Regions from separate parts of the Paenibacillus sp. G2S3 genome, predicted to be linked through region 3. Evidence: riboswitches for the same ligand, from Rfam matches in the RefSeq annotation. Region 3 holds a riboswitch; each other region holds the start of a gene.
The links. A riboswitch is a leader RNA that binds a small molecule or an ion and turns the genes downstream of it on or off. The one in region 3 is predicted to bind thiamine pyrophosphate.
Positions count from the first base shown of each region.

Region 1: it holds a riboswitch for thiamine pyrophosphate, as region 3 does, so the genes downstream of both, QNH28_RS02075 (ABC transporter substrate-binding protein) here and QNH28_RS01315 (ECF transporter S component) in region 3, are expected to answer to the same signal.
Region 2: it holds a riboswitch for thiamine pyrophosphate, as region 3 does, so the genes downstream of both, QNH28_RS12405 (ABC transporter ATP-binding protein) here and QNH28_RS01315 (ECF transporter S component) in region 3, are expected to answer to the same signal.

Region 1 is NZ_CP126095.1:458,057-462,329, reverse strand. Features, by position in the region: gene QNH28_RS02080 (hypothetical protein) at 1-1,385, shown strand, start outside; TPP riboswitch at 1,543-1,653, shown strand; gene QNH28_RS02075 (ABC transporter substrate-binding protein) at 1,814-2,863, shown strand; gene QNH28_RS02070 (thiamine-binding protein) at 2,974-3,267, shown strand; gene QNH28_RS02065 (ABC transporter permease) at 3,264-4,025, shown strand; gene QNH28_RS02060 (ABC transporter ATP-binding protein) at 4,060-4,273, shown strand, end outside.
Region 2 is NZ_CP126095.1:2,865,026-2,869,298, forward strand. Features, by position in the region: gene QNH28_RS12395 (ABC transporter substrate-binding protein) at 1-668, opposite strand, end outside; gene QNH28_RS12400 (ABC transporter permease) at 665-1,441, opposite strand; gene QNH28_RS12405 (ABC transporter ATP-binding protein) at 1,422-2,117, opposite strand; TPP riboswitch at 2,376-2,479, opposite strand; gene QNH28_RS12410 (amino acid ABC transporter substrate-binding protein) at 2,703-3,539, shown strand; gene QNH28_RS12415 (amino acid ABC transporter permease) at 3,591-4,259, shown strand; gene QNH28_RS12420 (amino acid ABC transporter ATP-binding protein) at 4,273-4,273, shown strand, end outside.
Region 3 is NZ_CP126095.1:278,809-283,081, reverse strand. Features, by position in the region: gene QNH28_RS01320 (ABC transporter ATP-binding protein) at 1-1,255, opposite strand, end outside; gene QNH28_RS01315 (ECF transporter S component) at 1,252-1,887, opposite strand; TPP riboswitch at 1,996-2,107, opposite strand; gene QNH28_RS01310 (hypothetical protein) at 2,189-2,992, opposite strand; gene hflX (GTPase HflX) at 3,555-4,273, shown strand, end outside.

The DNA of each region.
Region 1 (4,273 bases), 180 kb from region 3:
TAAAAAAGGGCGATTCTAAAAAGCTTATCCAGCAGTTGCAGGATGATGGCTTCACACGTTTTTTTCTGGATAATAAAGAACTGGAAAATGCCTATTATGGAGAAGGCTACTGTGTTTCCCATGAACGAATGGAGCGCACCTATTTACCGTTTGCTGCACACATCCTTTTTCCACGACAGAAGGATGCTGACTCTTTCCGCCGCTTTTCCAGAGTAAATAATCTGGACTGTATTCTGGAGATTCCGCAGCAGTCCATATTTTTTAAAGTTCTCTCGACGGATATATTCATATGTCCTTTTCAGCTTGGATTTGTGACGATACGTGTCCAGCTTGAGGGGGATTCGATTCCCTTTAGTATTGCACTCGAATTCGCGGACCGCTTCCGAGCACTTGAGAACACCTTCGTACAGGATGACTATACTTATATCCATTGCGGGGAAGAGACCTTTGAGATGGTGGAGGATTTTGTCTTCCGAAATCTGGTGGATGGACTGGAGCCTTTTCTAGATCATTCGGATATCAATGGGGCTTATTTCGAGACGCTCCCCTTTTTCGTAGATGAAAGAATGCAGGTGCAGGCCTTTTACGGCTTTCAGAATGAAGAAGATTCTGATGAGATTAGTGTAAATCTACGCTATCGCGCCTCTCAGCTTGATGGAATTGATCTGAACGGGAAGCCCTATGCCAGTGCCAGCGATCCAGCGTATATTGCGAACTATTGTCATGAGCATTCCTATAATCGATGGGGTCCAGACACGTATTATATGATGAATGAGCAGACCTTTTGCTGCATGACACGAGCTGAACCGAAGATTGCCGTTAACCTGGCCAACCAGATGTACGGGCAATATTATTACGGATTTCTACTCAATATTTTCCACAAAATTGTTCTGCTAAAGCTGGCAAATATGCATTCCCGACTACGCATAAACCACGATTATGATGAGATCGATAATTTAATCTACTCGATTAATAAATTCTCGGCAAAGTTCTATTTCTTGGAGCTGATTTCACAGTCGCAAGGACGGGAGATTTTTCTTCAGCTGCGTAAAGTATACGGAAACGACGCTCTGTTCGAGGAAGTGAAAGAAACCTTGACTGACCTGTTTCAGTATCAAGATAAATTCCAGTCCAAGCGCCGGGATAATCTGCTGATGATCCTCACTGTATTTACGGTGGTAAGTGGGATTTATGGCATGAATCAGGTCATTGACGATCTGGATGGAAAGATTCAATGGAGTAAAATGATCAGCTATTCGCCCTTTGAGTTTCTTGCTCTCTTCGTGATTATGAGCGGGATAATGGTCAGCGTTGTCCTTACGTTAGGTGCTCTGGTTAGTGAGCTTAAGCGGCGTCACCGAAAGAAATATAAAGATCTAGACTGACGAAATGGCAGCCATAGATTTGAAAAATTTAGGAGCGTGCTACTAGACATTCCGAGAACAGCCGTCTATAATACACCGTATGCGAGAAATATAAGATATAAAGTATAGGTACAACACTTATACTTGCTTATATTGCACGTGGAAATACCCGTTAACTTCATAGAACCAGGGGTGCTGGAATTGGCCGGCTGAGATTGTATCCCACAAGATACTGACCCTTATACCTGATCTGGATAATGCCAGCGTAGGAATCGCCAATTGGTTTTGGTCCCTGTGACCTTTACTAACCTAGCGCCAAGCCAGCGTCCCGATCACTCGGGGCGCTTTTTTTGTGTAGATCACAAAAGATGTAGAAGAAATGTACATACTACACTTTATGATTCATGTTGGATGACGGGATCTGGCAACCTTAAAGGAGAGAAGAAAACATGCAACTCAAAAAAGCACTCATGCTGAGCCTCATCTGTATGCTCATTCTTGCGATTGCTGGATGCGGCAGCAACAATGGGAATACAGCCGGAAACAAAGGAAATGCTGCGGAATCGAATGCAGCGACCGGATCAAATGCTCCGAAAGAGCTTACCAAAGTTAAGGTTGCACTGGATTGGACACCGAATACGAACCACACCGGTCTATACGTAGCCAAGGATCTTGGTTATTACGCGGAAGAAGGTCTGGATGTAGAAATCGTTCAACCTGGCGCCGCGGGTTCCGATACCATGGTTACTTCTGGCGAAGCTGCTTTTGGGATCAGCGCTCAGGAAGGATTGACTCTAGCCCGTCTACAAGGCGTTCCCCTTGTCTCGATTGCAGCCATTATTCAGCATAATACTTCGGGATTCGCCGCTCCAGTAGACCGCAATATTAAATCACCAAAAGATTTTGAGGGTAAAACCTACGGCGGTTGGGGCTCTCCTGCTGAAGAAGCAGCCATGAAGGCGATCATGGACCCTGTTGGTGGCGATGTGAAAAAGGTGAAGCTAATCAGTATTGGGGAAGCAGATTATTTTACAGCCGTAAAACGCGACATTGATTTCGCTTGGATCTTCTACGCATGGACCGGTATTGAGGCTGAACTGCGTGGTGAACCTCTGGATATGCTGTACTTAAAGGATTATGCGCCTCAGCTTGATTATTACACGCCTGTGCTAACAACGAGCGAGAAGCAGATCACAGAGAATCCAGATTTGGTGAAGGCTTTCCTGAAAGCTACATCAAAAGGGTATCAGTATGCTATTGATCATCCGGAAGAGGCAGCCGCTACATTATCTAAAGCTGTGCCTGATCTAGATACCGAGCTTGTCCTAGCTAGCCAAAAATGGCTCAGCCCGAAATACAAGGACGATGCACCCCGCTGGGGCGAGCAAAAAACCGAGGTCTGGCAGAATTACGGCGACTGGATGTATGATCTGAAGCTGCTGGATAAACCGCTGGATGCAGCTAGTGCATTCACGAATGATTTTTTACCGGCGGAGTAGACCGGACTTCCCAAGTTCGTTCAAGATTCGACGCCGAGTCTGCTTCCTGAATTACTTCGTTATCAAAGTTGACTTTTTAACTACCTTATAAAATGAGAGGATTGATTATTGTGGCTAACACATTATTAAGCATTCAAGTAATTCCTAAGACTCCAAACAATGAGGACTCCATCCCCTACGTAGATAAAGCGATTGAAGTTATTCAGAAGTCCGGCGTTAAACACCAAGTGAATCCGCTGGAAACCACTATGGAAGGTGAGCTTAGCGAGCTGCTGGAGGTTGTGCGTCAAATGCAGGAGGCGCTAATCGAAGCAGGTAGTCCAAGCGTGATTTCGCAGATCAAAATCGCTCATAATCCTACCGGAATCAGCATGGATAAATTGACGGAGAAATATCGGCCGTGAGATCGACCTGGAAGCTAATATGGCCGCCCCTTGTGGCGGTCGTCTTCTTTTTAACTGTATGGCAGCTATCTGTATCTCTATTCCATATCGAATCATGGATTCTTCCGAGTCCTGCTGACATTGCTCGCGAATCTACCAGTAACGCTTCTGGTCTTTGGGTTCATACGATGGCTACGCTGCGACTCACTTTAATTGGTTTTCCGATTGGTACAGGTGTAGGCTTGATTGTTGCTCTACTTTTGCATCTTTTGCCTTGGGCCAAACGGGCTTTTTATCCACTCATTATTCTGAGTCAAAATGTTCCTTCTATCGCACTCGGACCGCTGCTTATCATCTGGTTCGGCTTCGGTCTTTTGCCCAAAATCGTGCTGATTACGCTGGTATGCTTCTTCCCGGTAGCTGTCGCTGCAATGGGCGGCTTGTCTCAAAGTGATCAGGTCATGATGAATTATATGAAAATGGCGGGCGCAAGCAAGTGGCAAATCTTCACCAAGCTGGAGCTTCCGTCTTCTATCCCGGCACTATTCTCAGGTGTAAAGATATCCGCCACCTACGCAGTTATGGGAGCCGTGGTCGCAGAATGGATTGGCGCGGATAAAGGGATTGGCTATTATATGCTCCTCCAGAAATCCGCTTATCGAACGGATCGGATGTTTGTTGCTATTGTTATTATTGTACTTTTAAGTCTCGTGCTTTTTGCTATTATCGCATTGTTGGAAAAATGGTTAGTCCGCTGGAAACCGCGCCGTAGCTCATAGAAAGGAAGATGCCTGTATGTCTCAAGCGACGCAAATGCAACAAAGAACAACTGAAATCATAAGCTCTCCTGAAGCTCATACTGCTGCACCACCTGCTCTTGAAGTAAGCGGCATCTCCAAGTCCTTCACCCATCGTCGCCGTGAGACGAACGTGCTGAACAACGTTTCTCTTAAGGTAGAGCAGCAAGAGTTCGTTTCAATTGTTGGTCCTTCCGGCTGTGGAAAAAGCACCTTATTCCATATGATCG
Region 2 (4,273 bases), 2.6 Mb from region 3:
AACGAGAGGACGGGATGACCTTCTTTTTCCAGGATTAATTGTTCGTGGTTAATGAATCCACCCATAATGGCATCCACTTGCTTGGTCGCAATCGCCGGAATAAGGTCAAAGCCTACGTCTATTAATTTGCTGGTATTTGGGTCACCCCCATCGTTTTGGATCATCGTACGAATCATGGCTTCGTAAAGAGGGATGGAAGAGTACCCAATCTGTTTACCTGTGAGGTCTTTGGGACTATGGATATCCCCGGCCTGAGGTACCATTAAATGATTAAGCGGATGTCTCACAATCGCTGCAATTGAACGTACTGGAATGTTCTCACTGCGTGCCATGAGCACCTGAGGTTGATAACTAAGCGCTAAATCGACTTGATTCACTGCCACAAGTTTCAGTGCATCATTGCTGTCGGCGGGCATTTGGATCTCTACGTCCAGACCTTCATCTTTGAAATAGCCATTTTGCTCAGCAGCATATAAAAAAGAATGAACGGCATTGGGATACCAGTCGAGCATAATCGTCAGCTTGTGGGTTTGCTTATTTTCGTTATTAGAAGAATCAGCAGAAGGATTACTTATGTTGGATGCTTTTCCGCAGCTGCTTAAGATTAAGACAGAACAGATGAGAAACATGGGAAAAACCCATTTTATTTGGGATTTTAAATGATTCATCGGTTAGAGCCTCTTTTCTTGAAAAAAATTACTTCGAGTAGAGCTATCATCAGAAACAGTACTACACCGAGTGCGGATAAAAGAAATACTGCGGCGAACATTTCAGCACTTTGCATATTCCCAGCCATTCTTCGACTAAAGTAACCGAGTCCCTTGCTGCCGCCGAGCCATTCGCCGATGGTTGCTCCAATCACGCAGTACACAATGGATAGCTTTAGTCCTGAGAAAAAAGAGGGCAGCGCCAGCGGAATTTGGGTTTTAACAAGCAGTTGCCAGCGGTTTGCGCCGAATGTTAACAATAAGTCCTTGTATGCCTGACCACTTGTACGAAGACCATCATATGTACTCACTACGACTGGGAAAAAAGCAGTTAGAAACACAACAGCGACTTTACTCCACAGCGTATATCCGAACCACATAATAAAAATGGGGGATAGTGCGATTAACGGAATCGTCTGACTGATAATAAGGAAGGGATAGATAGCCTTTTCAAGTGGTCGAAATAAGAACATCCCTGTGCCCAGCAGCGCACCACAGATTACCGAAAATATAAAACCAACCAATATTTCCTGCAATGTCGCTAATAAATGCAGACCAAATAATAATTGTCTGTGCTCGATCAATGCGATACCTATTGAAGAAGGTGCAGGGAGGATAAAGGCTGGAATCAAGTGAAGACGAACAGCTGACTCCCAGATCACGAGAATAAACAACACCAATAGAATGAAGGGGCCATAACGGTCTAGATGTTTTTTAAAAGGTATGGGTTGCATACATTCTCCGCTCCAACTCTTCACGCAAGGCTATAAACCGGAGTTCATAGTTCATCTTGTAATGTCTTGGCCTTGGTAAATCAACAATAATCTCCTGTAATTCGCTATGCACGCCTCCAGACAATAAATAAATTCGATCGCTTAGCAATAGCGCCTCCTCCAGATCATGGGTGATGAGCATCACCGTTTGACTCAGTTCATCCCAAAGCTCTAAAAGCCAACGGTGCATCTCTCGTTTGGTCATAGCGTCGAGCGCTCCAAATGGCTCATCTAGCAGTATAAGACGGCCGCCGGCGCCAGCCACTAGTGTTCGCAGAAATGCGACCCGCTGCTTCATGCCACCCGATAGCTCATGAGGATATGCCTTCTCTACATCGGCTAAACCGAAGCGTGATAGCATTTCACGAATATGAGAGATGGTCTGTTGTTTATTGGACCTTGGCTTGATTTCCCAAGGCAAAAGACAGTTGTCGAGCACTGTTCTCCACGGCAGCAGCAAATCCTGCTGCGGCATGTAAGCGATCTGACCTAAGCGATTTGATGCTGATGGGCTGGAAGGAATCATTATTTTCCCGTGAGTCGGTTCGAGCAAGCCTGCTATGGTTTTGAAAAGCGTACTTTTTCCGCATCCGCTAGCCCCAATGACAGAGACAAACTCTCCTTGACTGATATCCATGCTTAAGTTTGTAAATACAGGGGGCTGTTTTGATTCTGGAAAAGAGTAGGCTAAGCCTTGAATGGATAGGATTGTCGTGATGATTTAACCTCCTAAAAGTTTTGAATAGCATAGGCTACCTGAGAAGCTTCGTACAAAACTAGCATCGGAAGCATACGCTAAAAGTTTGTAAACAAATAAAGACCCATTCATTTCCGGTGGGAAATAAATGGGTCAAAAAGTTCATTCTGCATAGGAACACTAAAAAATGCATGGGATGAAAATTCTGCTCCACTTCCCTCCGCTGGTATGATCCAGATCAGGTTCCAAGGGTCCGGAGCTTGAAGCTCCGTCTCAGTCGGCCGACTCCCCTAGTGAAATAACAGGTCCATATTTAATTTGTTTATAAATATACCATATCTTTCTGAGATGTAAAGAGAGGATCTTGTGAAGGATTATTCTAAGAATGGGTAATATAAGGGTAGAGATTTACCTAATATTACAATTCCGATGTATATAATCGGAAAAAATCATTGACGGTAAACAGAAGCCAGTGTAGTATACAATTTACCGGAATAATTCCGGGTAAAGAGAGGGGAATTAGTAATGAGAAAATTAAGTTTAACTATTCTGCTGGCATTAACCGTGGTGTTAGTAGCGGCATGCGGCAATAATTCGAATACCGATACTTCTAAGAACTCTTCAGCTGGAACTAATGGTGGTGCAGCATCTACAGCGCAAAATAGTCTGGAAGCTGTTAAAGCTAGCGGCAAATTGCGGATAGGAACAGAAGGGACCTACGCACCCTTTACTTATCATGACGCTTCGGGTAAACTGACCGGTTTTGACGTAGAAATTGCTGAGGAAGTAGCGAAGCGTCTCGGTGTTGAGCCTGAATTTTTTGAGACACAGTGGGATGGTATTTTTGCCGGGATGGATGCCAAGCGGTTTGATGTTATTTTTAACGAAGTATCCATTAATGAAGATCGTAAAGTGAAATATGATTTCTCTGAACCATATATCGTATCTAAAGCGGTATTGATTGTGAGTGAAGACAATAATGATATCAAGACCTTTGCAGATCTTAAGGGTAAAAAAGCCGGACAATCTCTAACCAGTAACCTGTCCGATATCGCCCGTAAGAACGGCGCTGAAATTGTAGCTACAGACGGCTTTAATCAAGCGATGGACCTACTGACCTCGGGTCGTATTGATGCGACTGTAAATGATGGCTTGTCTTATCTGGATCTGAAAAAACAGAAGCCTGATGTGAAAATTAAAGTGGTGGATGAGATTCCTGAAGGTTCGCAAAGCGCTGCTGTGTTCTTGAAAGGTAACGATGAGTTGGTAAAAGCAGTTAGTGATGCAATTGTTGAAATGAAGAGCGATGGCACGTACTTAAAGATTTCTGAGAAATACTTTGGTGCTGACGTTTCAAAATAATACAAGGTTTCAGAAGCTAACTAGCTTGGAGCCAAAAAAGGATGTCTGAAAATGGATGACCGTAAAATACAAATTTTCTTAGATTCACTGCTACCCCTGCTAAAAGCCGGGGTGGCTTTTACCATTCCTTTGGCATTGATATCATTTGCTCTGGGATTGATATTAGCGATATTGACTGCATTAGCTCGGCTCTCCCCGTGGGTGCTACCGAAGCTAATCGCCCGCTTTTATGTATGGGTCATTCGCGGAACCCCATTGTTAGTACAGCTATTTATTATATTCTATGGTTTACCCGCAGTTGGAATTGTGCTCGACCCATTCATAGCCGCGACCATTGGATTTACTCTTAGTGTAGGAGCATATTCATCAGAAATCGTACGTGCTGCTATCCTGTCGATACATAAAGGCCAATGGGAAGCGGCCTTCTCCGTTGGGATGACTCGTGCGCAAGCGTTGCGCCGTGTTATACTGCCACAAGCTGCCCGTGTTTCTGTACCGCCGTTATCGAATTCCTTTATTAGCTTGGTGAAAGACACTTCACTTGCAGCGACCATTACCTATACGGAGATGTTCAGAACAGCACAGCAGGTTGCTTCCACCTCCTACGAGCCACTGCTGATCTATTGCGAAGCAGGATTGTTCTATTTACTATTCTGCTCTGTTTTATCAGCACTGCAAAATTACTTGGAGAAACGACTGAGTCGTTACTCTGCGAGCTAAGGGAGAGACTGTTA
Region 3 (4,273 bases):
CTTTTACGATCGCCGTCGCGACGCTTAATCGTCTCTTTTGTCCCATCGACAGCTGATACGGATGCCGCGAGGCAACGTCCTCTAAATAAAGTTCTTCCATTAGCTTATACGCCGTCGCACGCCGAATTTCGCAATTAACGCCATCCAGCATCAACGAATACTCGATCTCTTCCCGTACCGAATGTGTAACAAATTGAAATTCGGGGTTTTGAAAAACGAATGCGATATGCTCGACCGCTTGCGCAACATGCTCCGCTTCCCGGCCCGCTATCTTGCATATCCCTTCGGTCTTGATCAGTCGCATGATCGAGAGCAGCAAGGAGCTCTTGCCCGCTCCGTTATGACCGATGATCCCGATCCATTGACCAGGGGTGACGATTGCCCTCCCTACTTCGATGACCGCCCTGTTCCCTCGTTTGCCGCGAAACCTGTCCATTTCCAGATAGATATCTTCCCGATCGTTTGCGTTTGAATAACGAGTAATGCAGTCTGACCTCCGGGATTTATTCTCGATATAGTCCTCCCAGACGCCCGGATACCAAATTCCGTATTCTTGTAGCTCTCTCCTTTTAGCTGAAAAGATTTCCGTCGGCGATCCGTCAGCAATAACTACTCCTTCACGGGATAACACGACGATCCGATCGAAAAAATCGATAACGCCTTCGATCTTATGCTCAATTACGATCAAGGTAATGCCTTCGGACAGGCTTCTGATCGCAGACCATACCAGCTCCGTACCCTCACTATCCAACAGCGCCGTCGGTTCGTCCAGGAAAATCACTTCCGGCTCCATAGCCAGAACGGATGCTATGGCTAATCGCTGTTTCATCCCTTGCGATAACGATTGGATTGCGATATGGATATCGGGAATATCCAAGCCGACTTGAGCGAGATAAAGGCGGATCAGACCTGCCATCTCTTCGCGGGGGACGCGCATGTTCTCGAGAACGAAAGCCATCTCCTCGTCCACATACGGCATACAGAACTGCGTATCCGGATCTTGGAATACGTATCCCCATCTCTCGGGAACAAACGTCTCTTCGGCGATCATCGGAACTTCGATCGAACCGGGAATCAAACCGCTCAACACCTGCAGCAGCGTCGACTTTCCGCATCCGCTCGGGCCGAGCAGCAGCGTCTTCTCCCCCTGGTGGAAGGAAAGAGAAACGCCCTTGAACAACAAGGAGTCCTCTCCGGCAAACTTAAGCTTTAAGTTCTTAACTCCCGCAGCTATGGGGACTCCGGGCTCCGTCATAGTCGTGTCAAAGCGTCGTAGTCCGCCTTGGACGCCGGTCTCAACACATTGGTTACGCCTGTGAGCTCAAGCGCTTTGGACAGTCCGAAGGCGAAGATACCGGCGATGACGATACTTCCGAGTCCCCTCAATCCGATCAGCAGCGTATAGTTCCAAGCGGACAACGATTCAATGTAACCGTAGCCGAAATCCAGCACCAACGAGCCCGCCGCCGCCGCGAGCGCTGCCAACGACGTGACCCAGACGTTCGCGTTGCGATAGAGGAAAATCGCGAAGACTAACTCCGCGCCCAATCCCTGCAACGCGCCGTAATACAAGGTCGAAATCCCCCATTCGCTGCCCAATAGCGCACTTACGGAAGCCGCCGCAATCTCAGCCAGAAGCGCCACTCCCGGCTTGCGGATGATGAGAAACGCGAACGTCCCGGCAATGAACCACATGCCGTATATCGTTTGTTCCGCATGGGTACCCAGTGGTTTGACCACGTCGTACATCGGTCCCCAGATTTTATAGATAATGCCGAATACGACCGCGATCACGATGGTTACCAGAATATCAGTCAGCTTCAATCCCCGTGACCTCGTCCCTTTGTCTTGTTGTCCTTGCCTTTGTCCTTGATTAGCTTGTTCCATGCTTCAACAACTTCCCTTCTAGGTTCTTGGATTCGTTGCTCGCATGATGTGAGTAATTTTAAAAAGCCTACCCATTAATGGGTAGGCTTGCGCATGGCATCAAAAAAAAGGATGCTCGACAATAACGTCTCTACGCTGGCATTACCCAGATCAGATCGACGGTCAGCGGCATAAGGCCGCTATCTCAGCCTGACTTCATCAAGCACCCGTTTATTGCGATTCAACTTCCTATAACTTATATCATAAGTAAACTTTTTACAATATGATTTTCGTTTCCTGGGTATCCCTATCGCGGCAATGCTCACCATTGCTCGGACATCTTAAAGGTGACTGCGAGATCATCATCACCTGAGAGTGAGTTCACTACCAGGGTAACCGGCTCATCCTGAAGCTCGTAAGAGAGTCGCTCGTTAAGCAAGTTAACGGCCAAATTTGCATACGCACCAGAGATCCCTGATCCTGTACCTTGCATAATTACCTTTCCACCCGTGACCGTAGTGCAAGTGTAATTGACTAGCAGTGCTGTGTCCGTGACAGGAATATCCGTAGTTGGTGTAGGGAAATTCTCGAATGTCCCATCCAGAGTTCCACCTGCAACGACCATATAACGCACAGGTCTTTTGGATAGGATATCTAAAGCAGCCGGTCTAATTTCAGCCGCAAGACCTTGTGGAATAGTAAAGGTAGGACTCCTCATAAAGCTGATCGCTGCGAAGTCGGACGATGTAACCGATACGTTATCACGTATTTCCGAGGTTATACGGCTTACTTGAAACACTTCCAGATTAACGGCCGTCCATACACCGTTCACATCCACAAGAAAAACCTGAATCTTTAATTGCTCCTGTGAATACACAAAATTAAATTGGAATAAATCCTCTACAATAGGGTAGGTCTTGCTTAACGTTTCCCGATATTGCAGCTCAAATAATTCTTCAATAAAGACTGTCTGAGGACTTGCACTATTGGCTAAACCCGTTAAATAACAAGCCGCGCCAGCTGATCCATTGTTAACTACTTTGATCACAACTTGATTTATTGGACGAGTACCGTCGACAGGTAAATTAATGATGGTGTTTGTAGAGAGGACAGGCAATGTCTTCACACCTCCTATTCATATCAAATTATATCTATATGTTATGAAATCAATTTTTAGAATTCTTGGATGTAACCCCCACCCCCGATTTGCCACCAAATAAAGGATGTGGTAAACTCGACTTAACTTTTTATGAACGGAGGGTTACGTGTGATAGACTTTATCCGAGTTAGAACTTTGCGCGGCTAATTGAATAGCGCTAAAGCTCTGCCCATGTGCAGAGGACTCAGGATTGGTCTACCCATTTAACTCCATAGAAGCCAACAAACTAAAACGCCTTCGGCGTCCTTATAAGGACGGTAGCGTTTATGTGAGAATTATAAGGATAAAGTATATCGTGAAACTTATACTTTCTTATAATTTAAACCAACTACTACTCGTAAGGGATTAATTTATCATTCCCCTATGACCGAGCCGTTGTTTGCTTCGATATATCTATGGAAGACCCAAATGTTGTAACGGAGACTTCTCCTTATACATTTGTTCTGACGTCCTCTAACGAACCGTAAGCACAGGCAGATGGCCTGTGTTTTTTGCGTTTACTATTTACTACTGGAGGATTAATAAATATATGGAACAACTACGAGAAAAAGCTATTATAGTCGGTGTCCAGCTACAAAACGAAACAAACTTCGCTTATTCGATGGAAGAACTCACTAATCTGGCTGCGGCCTGTGACCTAGAAGTTGTAGGAGAGCTTACTCAAAAAGCGAGTCGAATCAACCCTTCCCACTATATCGGAACAGGCAAAATTCAAGAATTATCGGCGCTTCTAGAAGCGCATGATGCTCCTATTGTTATTTTTAACGATGAGCTATCCCCTTCACAGATTCGCAATTTGGAATCCTCTTTGGACCGTCAAGTCATCGACCGGACGATTCTGATTCTGAATATTTTCGCGGAAAGAGCAAAGACCAAAGAAGCACAGCTGCAAGTAGAAGTAGCCAAGCTGCAGTATATGCTGCCCCGCTTGACAGGTCTTCGAGAATCCCTCGGCAGACAGGGCGGTGGTTCTGGTCTGAAGAACAGAGGCGCTGGTGAAACCAAGCTGGAGCTGGATCGCAGAAGAATTGAAGAACGGATTTCAGCGCTACAGGTTGAGCTTCAACAGCAAGTGGCCAGACGCCAAATTCAGCGGAAGCAGCGGCATAAGAATGAGGTTCCTGTTGTCTGCCTCGTCGGCTATACGAACACCGGCAAGTCCAGCTTAATGAATGTGATGGTGGAGATGTATCATCCCGGCTCTAATAAGCAGGTGTTCGCCAAGGATATGTTATTTGCTACGCTGGA